3 regions of the Mesorhizobium sp. M0491 genome follow, and region 3 is predicted to be linked to each of the others. Evidence: riboswitches for the same ligand, from Rfam matches in the RefSeq annotation. Region 3 holds a riboswitch; each other region holds the start of a gene.
What was found. Region 3 has a riboswitch for cobalamin ahead of bluB (5,6-dimethylbenzimidazole synthase). Riboswitches for the same ligand answer to the same signal wherever they lie in the genome.
Positions count from the first base shown of each region.

Region 1: it holds a riboswitch for cobalamin, as region 3 does, so the genes downstream of both, NKI69_RS22200 (aromatic ring-hydroxylating oxygenase subunit alpha) here and bluB (5,6-dimethylbenzimidazole synthase) in region 3, are expected to answer to the same signal.
Region 2: it holds a riboswitch for cobalamin, as region 3 does, so the genes downstream of both, NKI69_RS11505 (ABC transporter ATP-binding protein) here and bluB (5,6-dimethylbenzimidazole synthase) in region 3, are expected to answer to the same signal.

Region 1 is NZ_JAMYRE010000017.1:74,751-80,223, reverse strand. Features, by position in the region: gene NKI69_RS22215 (hypothetical protein) at 1-381, opposite strand, end outside; gene NKI69_RS22210 (PqqD family protein) at 430-861, opposite strand; gene NKI69_RS22205 (FAD-binding oxidoreductase) at 991-2,091, opposite strand; gene NKI69_RS22200 (aromatic ring-hydroxylating oxygenase subunit alpha) at 2,117-3,364, opposite strand; cobalamin riboswitch at 3,480-3,681, opposite strand; gene NKI69_RS22195 (DUF680 domain-containing protein) at 4,189-4,386, shown strand; gene NKI69_RS22190 (DUF680 domain-containing protein) at 4,458-4,658, shown strand; gene NKI69_RS22185 (DUF680 domain-containing protein) at 4,728-4,964, shown strand; gene NKI69_RS22180 (ABC transporter ATP-binding protein) at 5,042-5,473, opposite strand, start outside.
Region 2 is NZ_JAMYRE010000007.1:222,021-227,493, forward strand. Features, by position in the region: gene NKI69_RS11500 (ABC transporter substrate-binding protein) at 1-885, opposite strand, end outside; gene NKI69_RS11505 (ABC transporter ATP-binding protein) at 931-1,719, opposite strand; cobalamin riboswitch at 1,882-2,088, opposite strand; gene NKI69_RS11510 (AraC family transcriptional regulator) at 2,384-3,217, shown strand; gene NKI69_RS11515 (DSD1 family PLP-dependent enzyme) at 3,222-4,361, opposite strand; gene NKI69_RS11520 (D-arabinono-1,4-lactone oxidase) at 4,361-5,473, opposite strand, start outside.
Region 3 is NZ_JAMYRE010000023.1:20,745-26,217, forward strand. Features, by position in the region: gene NKI69_RS25830 (pirin family protein) at 1-181, opposite strand, end outside; gene NKI69_RS25835 (DUF2277 domain-containing protein) at 221-487, opposite strand; gene NKI69_RS25840 (exodeoxyribonuclease VII small subunit) at 599-850, opposite strand; gene NKI69_RS25845 (histone deacetylase family protein) at 854-1,780, opposite strand; cobalamin riboswitch at 1,902-2,081, shown strand; partial or broken gene bluB (5,6-dimethylbenzimidazole synthase) at 2,193-2,810, shown strand; gene NKI69_RS25855 (hypothetical protein) at 2,933-3,916, opposite strand; gene NKI69_RS25860 (TetR/AcrR family transcriptional regulator) at 4,200-4,808, opposite strand; gene NKI69_RS25865 (MFS transporter) at 4,930-5,473, shown strand, end outside.

The DNA of each region.
Region 1 (5,473 bases), on a different contig from region 3:
AACGCGACGTTGCGGATCATAGAACTGCCAGAAATCGAGATCGTGGAAATGGTTGCCGCGCAATCCTGCTTCCGCCAGTTGGGTGGCGAAGCCATGCTGCGTGAAGGGTCCCTGGCCCCAACTGGCCGGTACCGCGATGCCGTCAATGCCGGGATGCGCGACGAAGATGCGGCAGATGTCGGCAGGCGTTCGGCTGCCCGGAGCCGTGACAAAGCCATGAGCGAAGGCATCCGCCAACGCGCCGGCACTCACATGCGCGGTCAGATCCAGATGCGGCAAGCCCACCTTGCAAGTCAGTGGATAATGCGCGGCGCTGCTCTCCGCTTGTGCCAGGACATGACGTGCGTAGTCAGCCAGGTTTTCGAGAGTGACTTTCGGCATGATTTGCCTGTTCCGGAGCTGTCCGGCAGCGAGAACCTAGTGGGCGGCTCAGTTGGCCTGCTTTACCGCCGGCCAGCCGAGGGGCTCCTCGACCTCGTGGATGGGATCGACGACGATGAGATCGGCGAGATCATCATGGATATCGACCTTGAGGGGCTCTCTGGCAGCGGCGAGCTGAGCCAGAAATTCGCTGGAAACCGGTCTTGCCACGCCATCGGTTACGGCCGCCAGCAAGCCGAATTCGAGCAATTGTGAAACAAAGCCGTCAATCGCGGCGGCATCGAGGGCGCCAATTCCGGTCGCGGCGCCGACCAGTTCGGAGGCAGGCACGCCGGACGACAGTGCATCCCAAAGCCTGCTGCCTGAATCAGAAAAGCCGAAATATTTGCCCGTGGTCAGGTCAAGAACGACGGCTTCGCCGTCGAAGGATTCAAAGACGATATCCTTGCTGGCAATGGCATAGATGCCGGATTGTCGCATATTTGCTCCCCCGCCGAGCAGGCCGCGGAGATGATCTTCGGGCCTTACGGTCAACCCCACCGTTGCAGGCGTCTAACCATTTGCAGGGTTTTTGGCAAGATGGCGCAGGCTCCGGGCGAGCGCAGCCGGTCACGCTTCGATTTCAAGCGCCGAAAGCGGCTTCGAGCAACAGGCGAGGATAAAGCCGTCCTCGATTTCGTGATCGAGGATGCCGCCATTGTGACTCATCTCGACGTCGCCCGCGACCTTCCTCACCTTGCAGGTGCCGCACAGGCCGAACTCGCAGGCGGCGGGAATCCGCACCCCAGAGGCGCGTGCCGTCTGCAGCACGGTCTGGCCGGCGACGCATTCGGCATCGACATCGGAAAGCGAGAACCGGATTGGTGTCACGGCCTCGACTGCAGCAGCGGCGCCGTCTTCCGCCGGCGGCGAGAACGGCGCCGGGATCTCCTCCACGGCAGGCGCCGCGAAGCTTTCCTGATGGTATTTCGCCATGTCGAAGCCGGCGGCTTCCAGCATGCCGCGCACGGCGCGCATGAAGGGATCGGGGCCGCAGCAGAAGATCTCGCGCTCGCGGAAATCGGGCGCCAGCAATGGCAGCCGGATCGCGTCGATGCGGCCCATATGGCCGAACCAGCCCTCGCGGCTCGACCGCTCCTCGATCATGAAGCCGAGCGACAGGCCGGGCATGCGGCTGCCGAGCAGCTCGAGTTCCTTGCGGAAAATGATCTCTTCCGGGCGGCGCGCGCAGTTGACGAAGCCGACATCGGTCCATGGCGCGCAGTCGTTCAGCCAGCGCAGCATCGACATCATCGGCGTCACGCCGGAGCCGGCCGAAATGAACAGATATTTGGCCGCCGGGTGGCTGTGCAGCGAGAAGTCGCCGGTCGGCCCATAGGCCTTGACGTGCGAACCGGGCGTCAGATGGTCGAACATCCAGCGCGTACCGGTGCTGCCCGCCTGCGCCTTGACCGTCACCGCGATCGAGAACGGCCGCGACGGCGAGGACGACAGCGTGTAGGTGCGCATCAGCGGCCCGTCCGATGTCGGCAATTCCAGCGTCACGAACTGGCCCGGTTTGTAGCGGAACCAGGTCTGGTTGTCGGAGCGGAAGGTGAAGGTCTTCACGTCAGGCGCTTCGTCACTGACGCCGATCACTTCCAGCACCTGCAGCCTGTCGTTCCAGGGCGTCATCTGGTCGAGATGGCGATAGAGGCCAAGGTCCGTCATCGCATTCATCCTCTTGTCCCCTGGGCTAGGCGACGCTGCGCAGGGCCGGCCGGTCGCCTTCTGCAAGGCGCGGTCCGATGAACGACGCGTACCACTCGACGAACTGGATCACGCCGCCCTCATGCAGCTCCGAATAGGGGCCTGGTTCGTAGGCCGGCGACAAGATGCCGAAGGCGTTTTCCTCGACGATGCGACGGTCCTGGTCGTTGGTCTCGGTCCAGACATGGGTGAGCTCAGCGAGATCGTAGTCGACGCCTTCGACCGCATCCTTGTGGACGAGCCATTTTGTCGTCACCGCGGTTTCCGTGGCACTGATCGGCAGCACGCGGAAGGTGACGGCATGGTCGCCGAGGATATGGTTCCAGGTTGTCGGATAATGATAAAGCAGCAAGGAGCCGATGCGGTCGGTTGAAACGCTGTCGGACAGGTTCTTCTGGACCGCCCGTTTTCCCGTCATGGTGTAGCTGACGGCATCGCGCAGCAGCGGCGCGCGGGTGGCGCGGTACTGCCCTGCCGGATCGATGCGGAATTTGCTCGGCAGGCCTGATGCCTCGCATTTGGCCCAGTGCGCGACCATTTCAGGGTCGCTGTCGGCGCCGTTGACGCCGGTCACGGTCGGAGCCTCGGGGAAGGTCTTGCACAGCTCAGGATGATTGGCGGCGCAGTGATAGCACTCGCGGTTGTTTTCCCAGACCAGCTTCCAGTTGCCCTTCTCGACGATCGTGCTCTCGAAGGCGATCTTTGCTTCACGCAACCGGTGCGGCAAAAGATAGGGTTCGATCATCGCCCGCATCGGCGCGAAATCCGCCGGCTCCTTGGCCAGACAGATGAAGATGTAGCCGCCGACGCTCTCGCAGGCGACCGGCTTCAGGCTTAAATCACTCTTGTCGAAACCGTCGGCCATCTGGCGGGCAAACAGCAGGCGGCCGTCCAGCTCATAGGTCCACTGGTGATAGGGGCAGACGAGCTTTGCCGCCGTGCCCTTCTCCGTGTTGCATACACGGCTGCCGCGATGGCGGCAGGAATTGTGGAAGGCGTTGATCTTGCCGTGCTGGTCGCGGACAAGGACCACCGGATAGTCGCCGATCTGCACGGTGATGTAGCTGCCCGGCTTCGGCAGTTCGCAATCATGGCCGATGAACAGCCAGTCGCGATACCAGATCAGCTCCATGTCGAGCTTGAAGTAGTCCGGATCGGTGTAGAAGGGCTGCTCCAGCGAAAAGCCTTGCCGGCGCCCCTTCAGGAGCCTCAGCATGTCGTTGCGGGTATCCATGTCCTGTCCTCGTTTCTAAGGACTGAACTGGTGGTGATGGAGGAAGGATTGAAACGCAGGCCGGCTAGGTGCCAGACATGCGCTATCCACCTCTTGACCGCCCACCGCGATCAGTCGAGTCTAACAATCTCGGGCTGGTTTCCGGGCTCTGGAGTTGTCCTTGCGGACCATCGCGACACCTTCCCAGGCAGTTGCCCAGTGGTCTCCCGTTGCGACTTGAACTCCACCACCGTTGCGGGGGCAGCGCCGGATTCTGACCGGCTTCCCAATTCTCCGCCTCGTCGTCACGAAGCGGCACCTGAGATGGTATGATCTAACCACGATCGGGGGCGCGCCGTCGGCATGAAAACGACATCGTATCCATGCGGCGCGACACGGCCTGCGAACGTTCCCGCAGACCGTCGCGGGCTGAAATCCACCTCCCGGATGACCATTTTGCCGGCTGCGATATCCCCGAATCGGACCCCTTGGCGGGGTCAAAAAAGGTTAACGGTTTCGAAAAGTGACTATTAGCTCGATCTAAAATCGAACCGAACGGTTCGTTTCTGTTGACGGTGCGTGCAGGAGGGTGTGAACGCTGGGCCTCTGAAACAGTCAGTGATCCATCCAGCGGTTACACTTAACATGCTGATTTAAAGAAGAAAAATATACCCGTAGATTCCCTTGGCACAATTTCAAGGTGTGGATTCATGGTCCACACGGAACAACTTCGTGATTGGAAAAGGCGGGGTTGCCCTCCCACATCGGGGCTGTCCGAACGACGCGATTTCATTTCCAAGACACGCCGCTAGACGGACGGAAAAAGACGATACTGGAGTACAAAAATGAAAAAGATCATTCTCACTGCCGCAGCCCTTCTGGCCATTTCCGGCAGCGCCTTCGCTGGTAGCGACCACTACGGTTCGAACGCCGCGGCAGCCACTGCTGTCGACAGCTCGTACACCGCTTCGACCAAGAAGTCGGAACCGGCTGCTCAGGCGCCTGCCCAGGGTGCTGACCGCAACCTCTTCGGCAACAACTAACAGCCGATTCCCAGTCGACGGCGGGCTCGCCCGCCGCCCTGGCGAAATTCAGACATTCAGGAGTATTTAAGATGAACAAGATCCTCATTGCTGCCGCCGCCGTTCTGGCCATCTCCGGCAGCGCTTTCGCCGGCAGCGACAACTACGGTTCGAACGGCTCTAACCAGCCTGCCGCCGCAGTGGACCAGTCGTACACGGCTTCCACCAAGACCTCGGAACCGGCTGCCCAGACGCCCGCTCAGGGCAGCGACCGTAACCTCTTCGGTCGCTAACAGCCAATTTCGCAAGCGACGGCAGCTGTGTCTGCCGTCCTGGCGAAATCCAGAATTCAGGAGATTAAAATGAACAAGATCCTTATTGCTGCCGCCGCCGTTCTGGCCATCACCGGCAGCGCGTTCGCCGGCAGCGACAACTTTGGCTCCAATGGCGCCAATCAGCCTGCGGTTACTTCGGTTGACAGCGCGCATACGAGCTCGGTCCGCAACAGCGGTGGCCTCGTCGAGAAGCTGCTCAATTCGTCGGGCGACGTGGAGAAGTCCGCCCCTCAGGGCAGCGACCGGAATCTCTTCGGCCGTTAACAGCCGAAGCTGATCTTCTACAAAAGAGCGGCGGGCCTAGCCCGCCGCTCTTTTTGCGTCCAAGACGCGGTCCTGCCTCAGGCCGCCTTCGCTTCAGCCTCATGAAGGGCAAACGACCGTCCGTCAGCGTCGAAGATATGCAGGTCCTCGCCATTGGCGCTCAGCCGCAACGTCGAACCACGCTTGACCTCGACATTGCCGGGCAGCTTGGTCACCAGCGGCAGGTCGGCGCGACCGATGTCGACATAGACCAGCTGAACCTCGCCGAGCTGCTCGAGATAGTCGACCGTCCCCTCGAACAGATAGTCCGCGCCGCTGGCGATGATCAGGTCCTCCGGCCGCACGCCAAAGCTCACCGCAGCACCCTTCGCCGAAGCCGGCGTTGCGATCGGCACGGTTGCCTTGCGTCCGCCGACATGGCTGACGACGGTCGGATTGCCTGACTTGTCGATGGTCGCGGGCAGGATGTTCATGGCCGGCGAGCCAATGAACTGGGCAACGAACAGATT
Region 2 (5,473 bases), on a different contig from region 3:
CGGCGTCAGTTCGGCATAGCGCAGGGCGACGAAGCGCTCGTTCTTGACCGCGTCCGTCTCCTTCATCGCCGGATGCGCCTTCAGGAAATCGAGCAGTTTCCTGTAGCCACCGCCATCCTGGTAATCGAGCAGGATGAGGAATTGCGGATTGCGCGACGCCACCGTTTCCCAGTCCGTATTGCCCCAACTGGTATCCATGTCGGCCATAATGTTGTCGCCGCCGGCGGCTGATATCATGGCGCTGGGGATGGCGAATTTGCCTGCGGTGAACGGCTTGTCCTCGCCGGAATCATAGAGGAAGACCCGCGTTCCCTTGGCGTCGCCGACCTTGGCGGTGATGTCGGCGAGCCGCGTCTTCCAGCCGGAGACAAGCTTCTCAGCTTCGGCCTCCTTGCCGAAGATCTTGCCCAGCTTTTCGACGTCGCCATAGAGCAGGTCCATCGAGGCGGCGGGGCGGCTCTTGTCGAGATGGACGCAGCTTTCCGTCAGCACCAGCGTCTTGATGCCGTGCGGAGCAAGCGTGTCGGGCGTCACTTCACCACCCGGCTTCATGCCATAATACCAGCCGGCGAAGAAAAAATCGGGCTCGACCGCGACGAGGTTTTCGAGCGTCGGATATTTCGGCGCCAGTTCCGGGATCGAACCCTGCTCGGCCTTGAACTCAGGACCCACCTTGTACCATCCGGTGATGCCGGTCAGGCCGACGATCGACGGCTGCAGTTTCAGCGCGAAAGCCATCTCGGCCATGTTGAGATCCTGGATGACGGCGCGCTTCGGCGGCGCATCGAAGGTCAGCGGCTTGCCGCAGCTGTCGACAGTTACCGGGAAGGCCAGGGCTGTCGAGGCCAGCAGCGAGAAGGCAAGCGAAAAAGCAAGGCGTTTCAAGGGTTTGCTCCTGTGGACGGGATGATCGATATGGGACGGCTTCAATCAGGATGGCGGCGCGGCACGGTTCGGAACATCGAACACCGTCAGTTCGCGGTCTTCGGTCGGATGGCGCAGACGCAGCACATCGATGCCGAAAATTTCGCGAATCAGCTTTTGGGTCAGCGCTTCGCGCGGTGCGGCGAGCGCTTGCAGACGGGCATGGTTCATCACCGCCACCCTGGTGGCGAACGGTGCCACCAGCGCCAGATCGTGCAGCACCGCGATCACCATCATCTCGAAGCCGGCCACGAGTTCAAGCAGTTCGCCGCGGGCGCGCGGGTCGAGATGGTTGGTCGGCTCGTCGAGGAACAGGATCTTTGGCTGCTGGGCGATGGCGCGCGCCAGTTGGGCGCGCTGGCGCTCGCCGCCCGACAGGGAGCCGATGGTGCGGCCAAGCAGCGGCAGCAGGCCGGTCCGGCGCAGCGCATCGACGACAATGTCACGCTCCTCGCTCCTGCGCCGTAGCCGAGCGTGCGGGACCCGGCCCAGCTCGACATAGTCGATCACCGCCAGCCGCGGATCGGGCTGGTCGGTCTGGCCGACAACGGCGATATGCAGCGCCCGCTCGGCGGCGGAAATCCCGTCCAGCCGGCGCCCGCCGAGGTTCACCTCGCCGGAGCTCGGCCGCAGCATGCCCGACAGCATGCGCAGCAGCGTCGTCTTGCCCGCGCCGTTGGGACCGATGATGGCTAGGCGATCGCCAGCGGCCACCGAGAAGCTGACCGCCTGGACCAGATCCCGCCCATTGGCCATGGCGCAGAGGTCATGTGCTTCGAGAAGCGCTACGGTCATCGGCTGCCCGCCAGATTGCCGGGATGGCAAAGCGTGCACACGATGATGCGATGATCGATAGAGCCGTCCAACTTTCCGTCACTTTCCAAAACTGGCGACGGAAGGAAGCTGGCGAAGCGGCCGACAAGACCGGGATTCGCGTTTCCTCCCGGCACACCCCGTCCGGTCAACTCAGTGATGGCAGGTCTCCTGGCTCGCGGGTCGTTGCGCCATCCTGCCTTCCCAGCCTTGCCGGCCAGTGGCATTCACGGATTTTGCTCGCCGCTTACAGTTGCGGGGGCAGCCACGGCCTGGACCCCTGGGGATCTCACCGTGTTCCCTTTTCACCCCTCGCCTTTCGACTCGGGGACCATCACCGCTTCAGCGTAGATTTCCTCCAATCGCTTCGCAATGGATTTCTCGGACGGAGTGGTGGGCCGGCTAGGGGAAACATGCATTTCACGCTCTCGATATGTAATAACATTACGCATTTAGAGGATGCCGCCTGGCGCTGTCAAGCGAAGCCTGCCGAATTTGGCTCGTCGGCGGCAAGGGGCGCTCGACCGCTGTGCCATATCGGTGTGCGACTGTGACGGGATCGGTTCGATTGCGCGGGATGCGCAATTTCGATCAAACTGGCCGCGCCAGGAAACGGCAGGATGATCTGGCCAATGCGAGGAGCAAAATGAACCCGACCGAGAAAGCGCTGTGGTTCGTCGAAAGTCATCTGCCGGAGGCGATCTCGCTTGACGATATCGCGCAAAGCAGCGGCGTGTCGCGTTTTCATGTGACGCGGGCTTTCGGCGCTGCCACGGGCCGCTCGGTGATGGGCTACATGCGCTCACGCCGGCTCACCGAGGCGGCGCGCAAGCTGGCCGGCGGGGCGCCCGACATTCTCTCCGTCGCGCTCGACGCCGGCTACAACTCGCATGAGGCGTTCACCCGTGCCTTCCGCGATCAGTTCGGCACCACGCCGGAACTGGTGCGCGCGCAAGGCACACTCGACAAGCTCGACCTCGTGGAGCCGATCCTGATGGACCAGTCCTTCCTCACCAATCTCGAACCACCGCGTTTCGAGACCAGCCGGCCGTTCCTGATCGCCGGCCTCGGCGAACGCTACAGCTGCGAAACCAGCGCCGCCATTCCGATGCAATGGCAGCGCTTCGGCCCCTATATCGGCAACATTCCGGGCGAGACCGGCGATGTCGCCTATGGCGTCTGCGTCAACGGCGACGATGCCGGCAATTTCGACTACATCGCCGGCGTCGAAGTGTCTGATTTTTCCGACCTGCCGAGGGAATTCAGCCGGGTGCGGGTGCCGGCGCAGAAATATGCGGTCTTTGCCCACCGCGAACACATCTCGACCATCCGCCGCACGGTCAATACGATCTGGAACAAATGGCTGCCGGCTTCCGGCCACGAGATATCGGATGCGCCGGAATTCGAACGCTACGGCCCTGAGTTCGACCCGCGCAGCGGCAATGGCGGGCTGGAGATCTGGATACCGGTGAAGGCGTAGTCGGTCAGGCCATCGGCAGCGCCGGCCAGCGATCGACTATCCCGCCGCCGGAAAACACAGCGATCGACCCGAACTGCTGCAGCACGGCTTCGCTCTGCGTCGGCCTTAGAAACGCGTAGTCGCCGGGTTTTGCGGTCGCGTCGGCGGGCAAGCCCATGAATTGCTGGTTGGAGGACAGGCCGAGCAGCCCGTTCGCCTTCATGCCTTCGGGGAAGACGGGCTCGGCCATCCACTTGCCGCCATAGAGATAGCAGCCCTTGCGCGGGAAGCGGCCGAGCGCCTGCAGCAGGCGGGTGACGGCCGGCGGGCCAGGCAGCATCGGCTCGACCATTTTCAGGATCGGCGTGGCGATGAAGGCCGCCGGCTGGAAGCCGTCGAGTCCTGGCGTATCGAAGTCGCTGGGCAGCACGAAGGCGGAGCCCATCGAGACCTCGTTGGCCATGCCGCCATGATGAAGCAGCGCGGTCTTGCTGCCGCCGATGTTCAGGATACGGCGCTGGTCGGCGCCGAGACAGGCGACGAACGCCGAGGCCTGCGCCGACGCCTTGGCCAATGCCTTTGCCGGTCCGCCGAAAAGGCCGGGAATGAGCGGCGCATGCGCCTCGTAGGCCATGACGCCTTCGCAATGCAGCCGGGCCGGCAACGCGCTCAACGCCTTCGACAAGGCCTCAGGATTGGCGAACCCGCCGCGATGCAGCCCGACATCGATCTCGAAAGCGATGCGCAGGCCGATGCCGAGTTCGCCAGCGAGGGCGCCATATTCCGCCAGTCTCTCCTCGCTGTCGATCAGCCAGCAGACACGCGACCAGTCGACCGCGCCCCTCGAAAGCACAGCCCTTGCCGCATCGACAGGCATCGGCTTGCCATACAGCAGATCGGCATCCGGAAACGCCTTCAGCACCGCCTCGCTGATCGGCGGATGGAAGGTCATGACATGATTGGTGCCGAGCGCCTTGCCGATATGCGCAAGCAGCGGCAGGCAGGCGAGCGATTTGTCGACCAACCGCACAGCAAGGCCGGGGTCGAGCCTGTCTTTCACCAGGGCAATGTTGCTGTCCAGCCGGTCGCGATCGAGCAGCAGGCAGGGCTGGAAGATGCCGGCTTCCTTCAGCGCATCCGACAGGGTGGAAAAATAGGTGCTCATCATTCGATGCCGAACAGGCCGGCCATGTAGGGTGAGACAAAGCGGTTTTGCGGATCGATGTCGCGGCGCACCGCCATGGCGTCGTCCCAGCGCGGGTAGAGCTTTTTCAGCTCCGCGGCCTTGAGGCTGTGCATCTTGCCCCAATGCGGCCTGCCGCCATATCTGCGGAAGATAGGTTCGGCCGCCCGCATGAATGGCAGCGGATCGTTCGCCGCGTCATGGTGGATGGCGATCGAGCAGGTCGGCCTCCTGTAGAATGGCGACAGCCAGAATTCGTCGGGCGCAACGGTGCGCACCTCCATCGGGAAATAGACCTCGGGAAAACGCTTCTCGGTCAGCTCGATGATCTCGGCCAGCGCCTTCGGCCCTTCCTCGAACGGCAAATGATATTCCATCTCGTTGAACTTGGTCTGCCGGTCGCTGGCATAGACGTTGAGCCAGTCCTGCACGTAGTCCTCGGCCGGCAATTTGGCGATGGCGCCCAGGATCAGACGGCCACGCAGCGATGGCAGCCAGGCAAGTGAAGTGCGCAGCCTGCGCAGTGTCCTCAAACCCGACTCGTCCTCTTCCGGCGGCCGTGCGGTGGGTGCGGCGCCGCTGAGATCGCTGGCGATGAACTGCGCGTAGCCGGAAAACGGAATGTAGTAGAATTCGGCCGAGCGATGCGCGGCCATCATCGTCTCGAACTCCCGCAGCATCTCAGTGATCGGCAGCACCCATTTGCGGCGCCGCAGCCGGTAGGTCGCGATGTTGTTCAGCGTCACTTCGGTGAGCACGCCGAAAGCGCCGAGTGCGACGCCGATGGCATGGATCATGTCCTGATCCCCTGCCCGCTTGAAGTCGCGAACCTTGCCAAGCCCGTCGACGATCCGCACTGTCTCCAGCTGCGTGTGATAGGCGCCGAGCGTCGGTCCCGAGCCGTGCGTGGCGGTGCCCAGCGCGCCGCCGATCGCCTGGCGGTCGATATCGCCCATGTTGGGCAGGCCCTGGCCGATGCCTTGCAGGATGCCCATCAGCGCGCCGAGCCGGGTTCCTGCCCGCACCCGCGCCTGATGTTTTTGCGCATCGTGCGAGACCAGCCCTTCCAGCCTCTCCAGGGACAGGATCGTGCC
Region 3 (5,473 bases):
TCGCGGGACCCATGCGGTCGAAGAAGATGAACGGCCCCACCAGCCGCCTTTTTGCCGTCGGCAGGGCACGGCGCACCTGAAAACCGCCGATATCCTTGGCGTTGGGTATGACCATCAATTCGATCTGATCGCTGGCGAAGGCATCGCCTGCCTCAGGGTCTTTCCCGGGGAAGAAGCTCATGGACTCTCCTTGTCGGTGGTCGAAGGCCGCCTGGCCGCATCAGGCAAAGCGGATCGCCGCCTTTGCCCGCAGCTTGGCCGCCACCTCTTCGCGATTACGCGGATGCTGGTGGGTTTCCAGGGAATCGAGCAGTTCGCGCGCCGAGGCGGCGATGGCTTCGACGGCATGGTCGAAGGCGTGCTGGTTCTGCTTCGAGGGTCGCGTGGTTCCGCTCAGCTTGCGGACGAACTGAAGAGCCGCGTCGCGCACCTCGTCATTGGTTGCCGGCGGATCAAAATTGAACAGGGTCTTGATGTTTCTGCACATCGCTTCCGTATCTCCTCTTGTCCTTGAGCTGTTTCAATCGGAACGAGTTATATCCTCGATCATGATCATGTCCAAAAACCGGTGAGGCGAGGCCATCGTTCGGACCGAGCCTCAATCCGCGTCGAGTGGCTCCGTTCCAACCGGCTTGCCGTCGCGCGACAGCCTGATCTTCTCGACCTTGTCCTCGGCGGCCTTCAGCAGCCGGTCGCAATGCGCCTTCAGCGCCTCACCACGCTCATAGATCTTGATCGACTGGTCGAGCGGCACGTCGCCACGCTCCAGATCATCGACGATCTTCTCCAGCGCATCGAGTGCCTGCTCGAAGCTCATCGCCTTGACGTCTTCGTTGGTCTCATCGGCCATCATTCATCCTTTCATCAGTCGCCCGACATGGGCGGCGACCGAAAATGCCAATCCCTGCAGATCGTAGCCGCCCTCGAGCAGGCTGACGAGCCGGTTGCCGCTGTGGCGTGCCGCGCGCTGCATCAGCTGGCCGGTCGCCCAGTCGAAATCATCCTCGGTCAGATTGATCTCGGCCAGCGGATCGCGGTGGTGCGCGTCGAACCCCGCCGAAATGATGATCAGGTCGGGCGCGAAATTGTCGAGCGCGGGCAGGACGCGCGACAGGAAGGCATCGCGAAACACTTCGCTGCCGGTCTGCGGCGCCAGCGGTGCGTTGACGATGTTGCCGGCGCCCGTTTCGGTCTTCGCTCCGGTGCCGGGATAAAGCGGCATCTGGTGTGTCGAGCAATAGAGCACCGACGGATCGTCCCAGAAAATATCCTGCGTGCCATTGCCGTGATGCACGTCCCAGTCGACGACGGCAACGCGCTCGACACCGTGTTTCTTCTGCGCATAACGCGCCGCGATCGCCGCCGTGTTGAACAGGCAAAAGCCCATCGCCGTGGTCTTTTCGGCATGATGGCCGGGCGGCCGGGCGGCGACGAAGACGTTGTCGGCGCGGCCCGAAAAGACATCATCGACGGCGGCGTTGGCGGCGCCGATCGCGGTGATCGCCGCTTGCCAGCTCTTCGGGCTGGCAGTGGTGTCGGCATCGATGCGGGCAATCCCCTCGTCGGGGATGGCGGCGCGCACGCGGGCGACGAAATCGGCGGGATGCGCGTAGAGGATGGTGGCCTCGTCGCCTTCCGGCGCCTGAATACGATCGAGCCCGGCAAAGGCTTCGTCGTCGAGCACGCGCTCGATGGCGCGTAAGCGGTCGGGCCGCTCGGGATGTCCGGGCGGCGTGAGATGCTCGAGGAAGATCGGATGGGTGTAGAGACGGGTGGTCATCGTCCTAATCTAGTGACCCGGATCGACAAAGGCCATGCACGGGCGGCCGATGACTGGGGAAAATCGCGACTGCGTCCATTCGCGTCGCCGCAGGCATTGGCCCCGCGGGCGCTTCGGCGTAAGGTCCCTGGTACTGCCTGGTGCCCGCCGCAAGCGGGAGAATCGGGAACACGGTTGAATTCCGTGGCGTGCCCAACGCTGTGAGGGGGACCGCGCCGGTAAATGCCACTGTCGATGACGGGAAGGCACCGGACGCGGGTTGATCCCGAGCCAGAAGACCGGCCTGGCAGGCATTGTCATCCGCGTGGTCAGGCGGATGGCATCAGAGCGACGTGCGTCTACTTGGACGCACAAAGTACGCTCTGTCAGTTTTGAATCTGCAATCGCAAGGGGACAAGCGATGCCGGAACACATGACCGCTGCCATTGACGATGGATTTGACCAGAATGCGCGCGATGCGGTCTACCGCGCCATGTTCACGCGGCGTGACGTGCGCAGCCATTTCCTGCCCACCGCGATCGATGACGACGTGCTGGCACGGCTGCTGCTTGCCGCCCATCACGCGCCATCGGTCGGCTTCATGCAGCCATGGAATTTCATTGTCATTCGCGATGTCAAACGACGGGCGGAGGTGCGCGACCTGTTCCTGGCCGCGCGAGAACAGGAACTGCCGGCGATCGAGGCGGAAAAACAGGCGCTGTACCGCAAGCTCAAGCTGGAAGGCATCTGCGAGAGCGCGCTCAACATCTGCATCACCTGCGACCGGCAGCGCTCGAAGGGTTCGCCGCTGGGACGCTGGCACAATCCGGAGATGGATCTCTACAGCACCGTCTGCGCGGTGCAGAATTTCTGGCTGGCCGCGCGTGCCGAGGGCGTTGGCGTCGGCTGGGTGAGCATCATCGAGGCTGAGGCGCTGAAGCGGCTGTTGGCCATTCCGGATCACGTAACGCCGGTCGCCTATCTCTGCGTCGGCCGTGTTTCCGAGTTCGCTCCCAAACCGGACCTTGAAACGCATGGCTGGGGACGGCGGCTGCCGCTGCCGGAGCTGATCATGAGCGAGACCTTTTCCGGGCAAGGCGAGACACAGCTCAAATCCACCGTGGCGCGCCTCAACACCGTTCCTGCCTCACCAGACACCATCCGCCCAGCCGATCAGGGTGTGGCGCCGGCCGTAGCCCAGCGCGAACCGCCGAAGGAGGCCAGCGCCTTGTCCTTGAGCTCCCTGAACTTCGACGATGCCTCGGCCAGCCGGGCGTCCCAGGCCGGATCGGGCACCTGGCCCGCGATGGTCTTGAAATAGACCTGCATCAGGCAGGCGATGGCGAAAGGCTCGATGAACGCCGCCTTGAATGCCCAGGCGAAGACGATGGCGAGCACAAAAGCCCAGCCGGCGAGCTGGCCAGGCATCAGGAACAGAATCGCACCGGCAGGTGCCAGCATCATCAGAAAGATGATGAACGACATGCCCCACATGATGACCGCCAGCCAGACGGCGTTCTTGACCATGACCTTGCCGTTCTGAGCATAGAGCACTACGCCTTGGCGCGCCGTCTCGAAGGGCGAGGCTGAATTGATGCGGATGTTGTAGCCGAGGATGATCTCGTCGACATAGGTCAGCGACAGGCGGATCACCGTGTTGATGAAGGAGACCAGGCCGCTCAGGCCTGGTATCGGCAGGAAGGCGGCGATACCGCCGAGCAGGCCGGTGATGGCACGGATGGCACCCTTGACGAGTCGGTCGACGACGAAAAGGATGTTGGCTTCGGCAAAACGCTGGGTGACGACATCCCTGGCGTAGGCGATCTGGTCCTGACCGCCGGGAATGTCGCGGCCGTCGATCAGATGAACCATGACGGCGATGTGGCCGGCCTTGACGACATAGAGGATGTATTCGCGGATCCAGTAGACGGCGATCGAGACGACGCCGAAACCGACCACGCCGCCCCACAGGGCAAACGACAGCGGCCCGTCGGGATCGGTGGAGATATTGCCAACGCCATAGCCGACGGAGGCGCCGGTGCCGGTTGCCATAATATAGGCCAGCGTGATGCCGAAATAGACGATCATGCGAAAGACGATGAACGGCCAGGTCCGCATCATGATGGACACCGACCGGCCGATCTCGAAATCCCACATGTGTCCCGAATCTCCGCCTCAGAGATGGTGGAAGAGGATGGACTCAACCCGGCGATTGTCAATTGCGGCCCTGACGCCAAAGGGCGACGAATTCGGGGTAACGGGTTGGTTCGGAGCCCGCCAGCGCGTTGGCTGACGGAGCATCAAACGAAAAACCCGCCTGTGCGGCCGGTCACTGGCGCAAATCAGCACCATGGACGAATATATACCTTAGCTGAGGGCATGGTGTCAAGAAAAATTCCTATCGTGAACAGCTGCCGGCACGAAAGCTCCGGTGAGAACTTCAATTCGACTGCGGATCCGGCTTCTTCAGCAGGCCTTCAAGCAGTTGCTTGAACGCCGTCACCACCTTCTTCGACGTCGTTTCGGGGTCATTCGAATTGGCGATCCGTTGCGCTGCCTGGCTGCTCGCTCCGATGATCAGTCGCGAGGCGGTCTCGGGGTCGAGGCTGGAGACAACGACCCCCTCCTCCTGCAGCGCGGTCAGATGGTCGGTCATTGAAGCGATGCACGCACTGGCATTCGGCCATTGCGCTGGATCCCCCAGCACGGCCGGGCCATCGCGGAACATGATGCGCTGGATTTCCGGCTCCAGCGCCATCTCGATATAGGTCGAGCACTCGTCGACGAAATGTTGCCAGCGGGTCGGTGCTCTCGACGCGACCTCATTGATGCGCGCCGCCATCTCGCCGTCAATCTGGGCTATGACCGCCTGCAACAGCCCCTTCTTGTCGCCGAAATGATGATAGAGCGCACCGCGCGTCAGCCCGGCCGAAGCGGTGAAATCATCCATCGAGGCTTCCGCATAGCCTGTTGTGCCGAAGGCATGACGGGCCGCCGCAATAAGCTTTGCGCGCGTCTCGGCGATCATCTCCTTGCGGGGTTTGTGCATGTGTCCTGGACCTATTCACATACGCTTCGTATGCTAATTGACATACGCGGCGTATGCTCTATCTAATCATCATACGCTCCGTATGTAATTGTCCAATCGTCCTTTGTCGAGGAACCAACCGATGCAAAATCCCTATGCGGAAATCTTTCGTGCCCCCGGCGCCAAGGGCTTTGCGGCCGCCGGCTTCCTAGCGCGCCTGCCGATCGCCATGGCGCCCATCGGCATCGTGGCGATGCTGTCGCAGGCGCGCGGCGAATACTGGCTGGCTGGAGCCGTCTCGGCGACATACGCGCTGGCCAACGCCTTCGTCGCGCCGCAAATATCGAGACTGGTGGACCGCCTGGGCCAGACACGAATCGTCGTGCCCACCACTATCATCGCGGTGCTGGCTTTCGCCGTCCTCATAGCGGCGGCCAACCAGGACTGGCCGGTGTGGACGCTGTTCGTGTCGGCACTCCTGGCCGCCGCCATGCCAAGCATACCTGCGATGGTGCGGGCGCGCTGGACAGAGATTTTCCGAGGACGACCGCAGATGAACACCGCATTCGCCTTCGAGTCCGTGGCCGATGAACTGGTCTATATCGCCGGGGCATCGTTATCGGTCGGCCTGAGTGCCGCCCTATTCCCGGAAGCCGGCGTTCTGGTGAGCACATTATTTCTCGCAT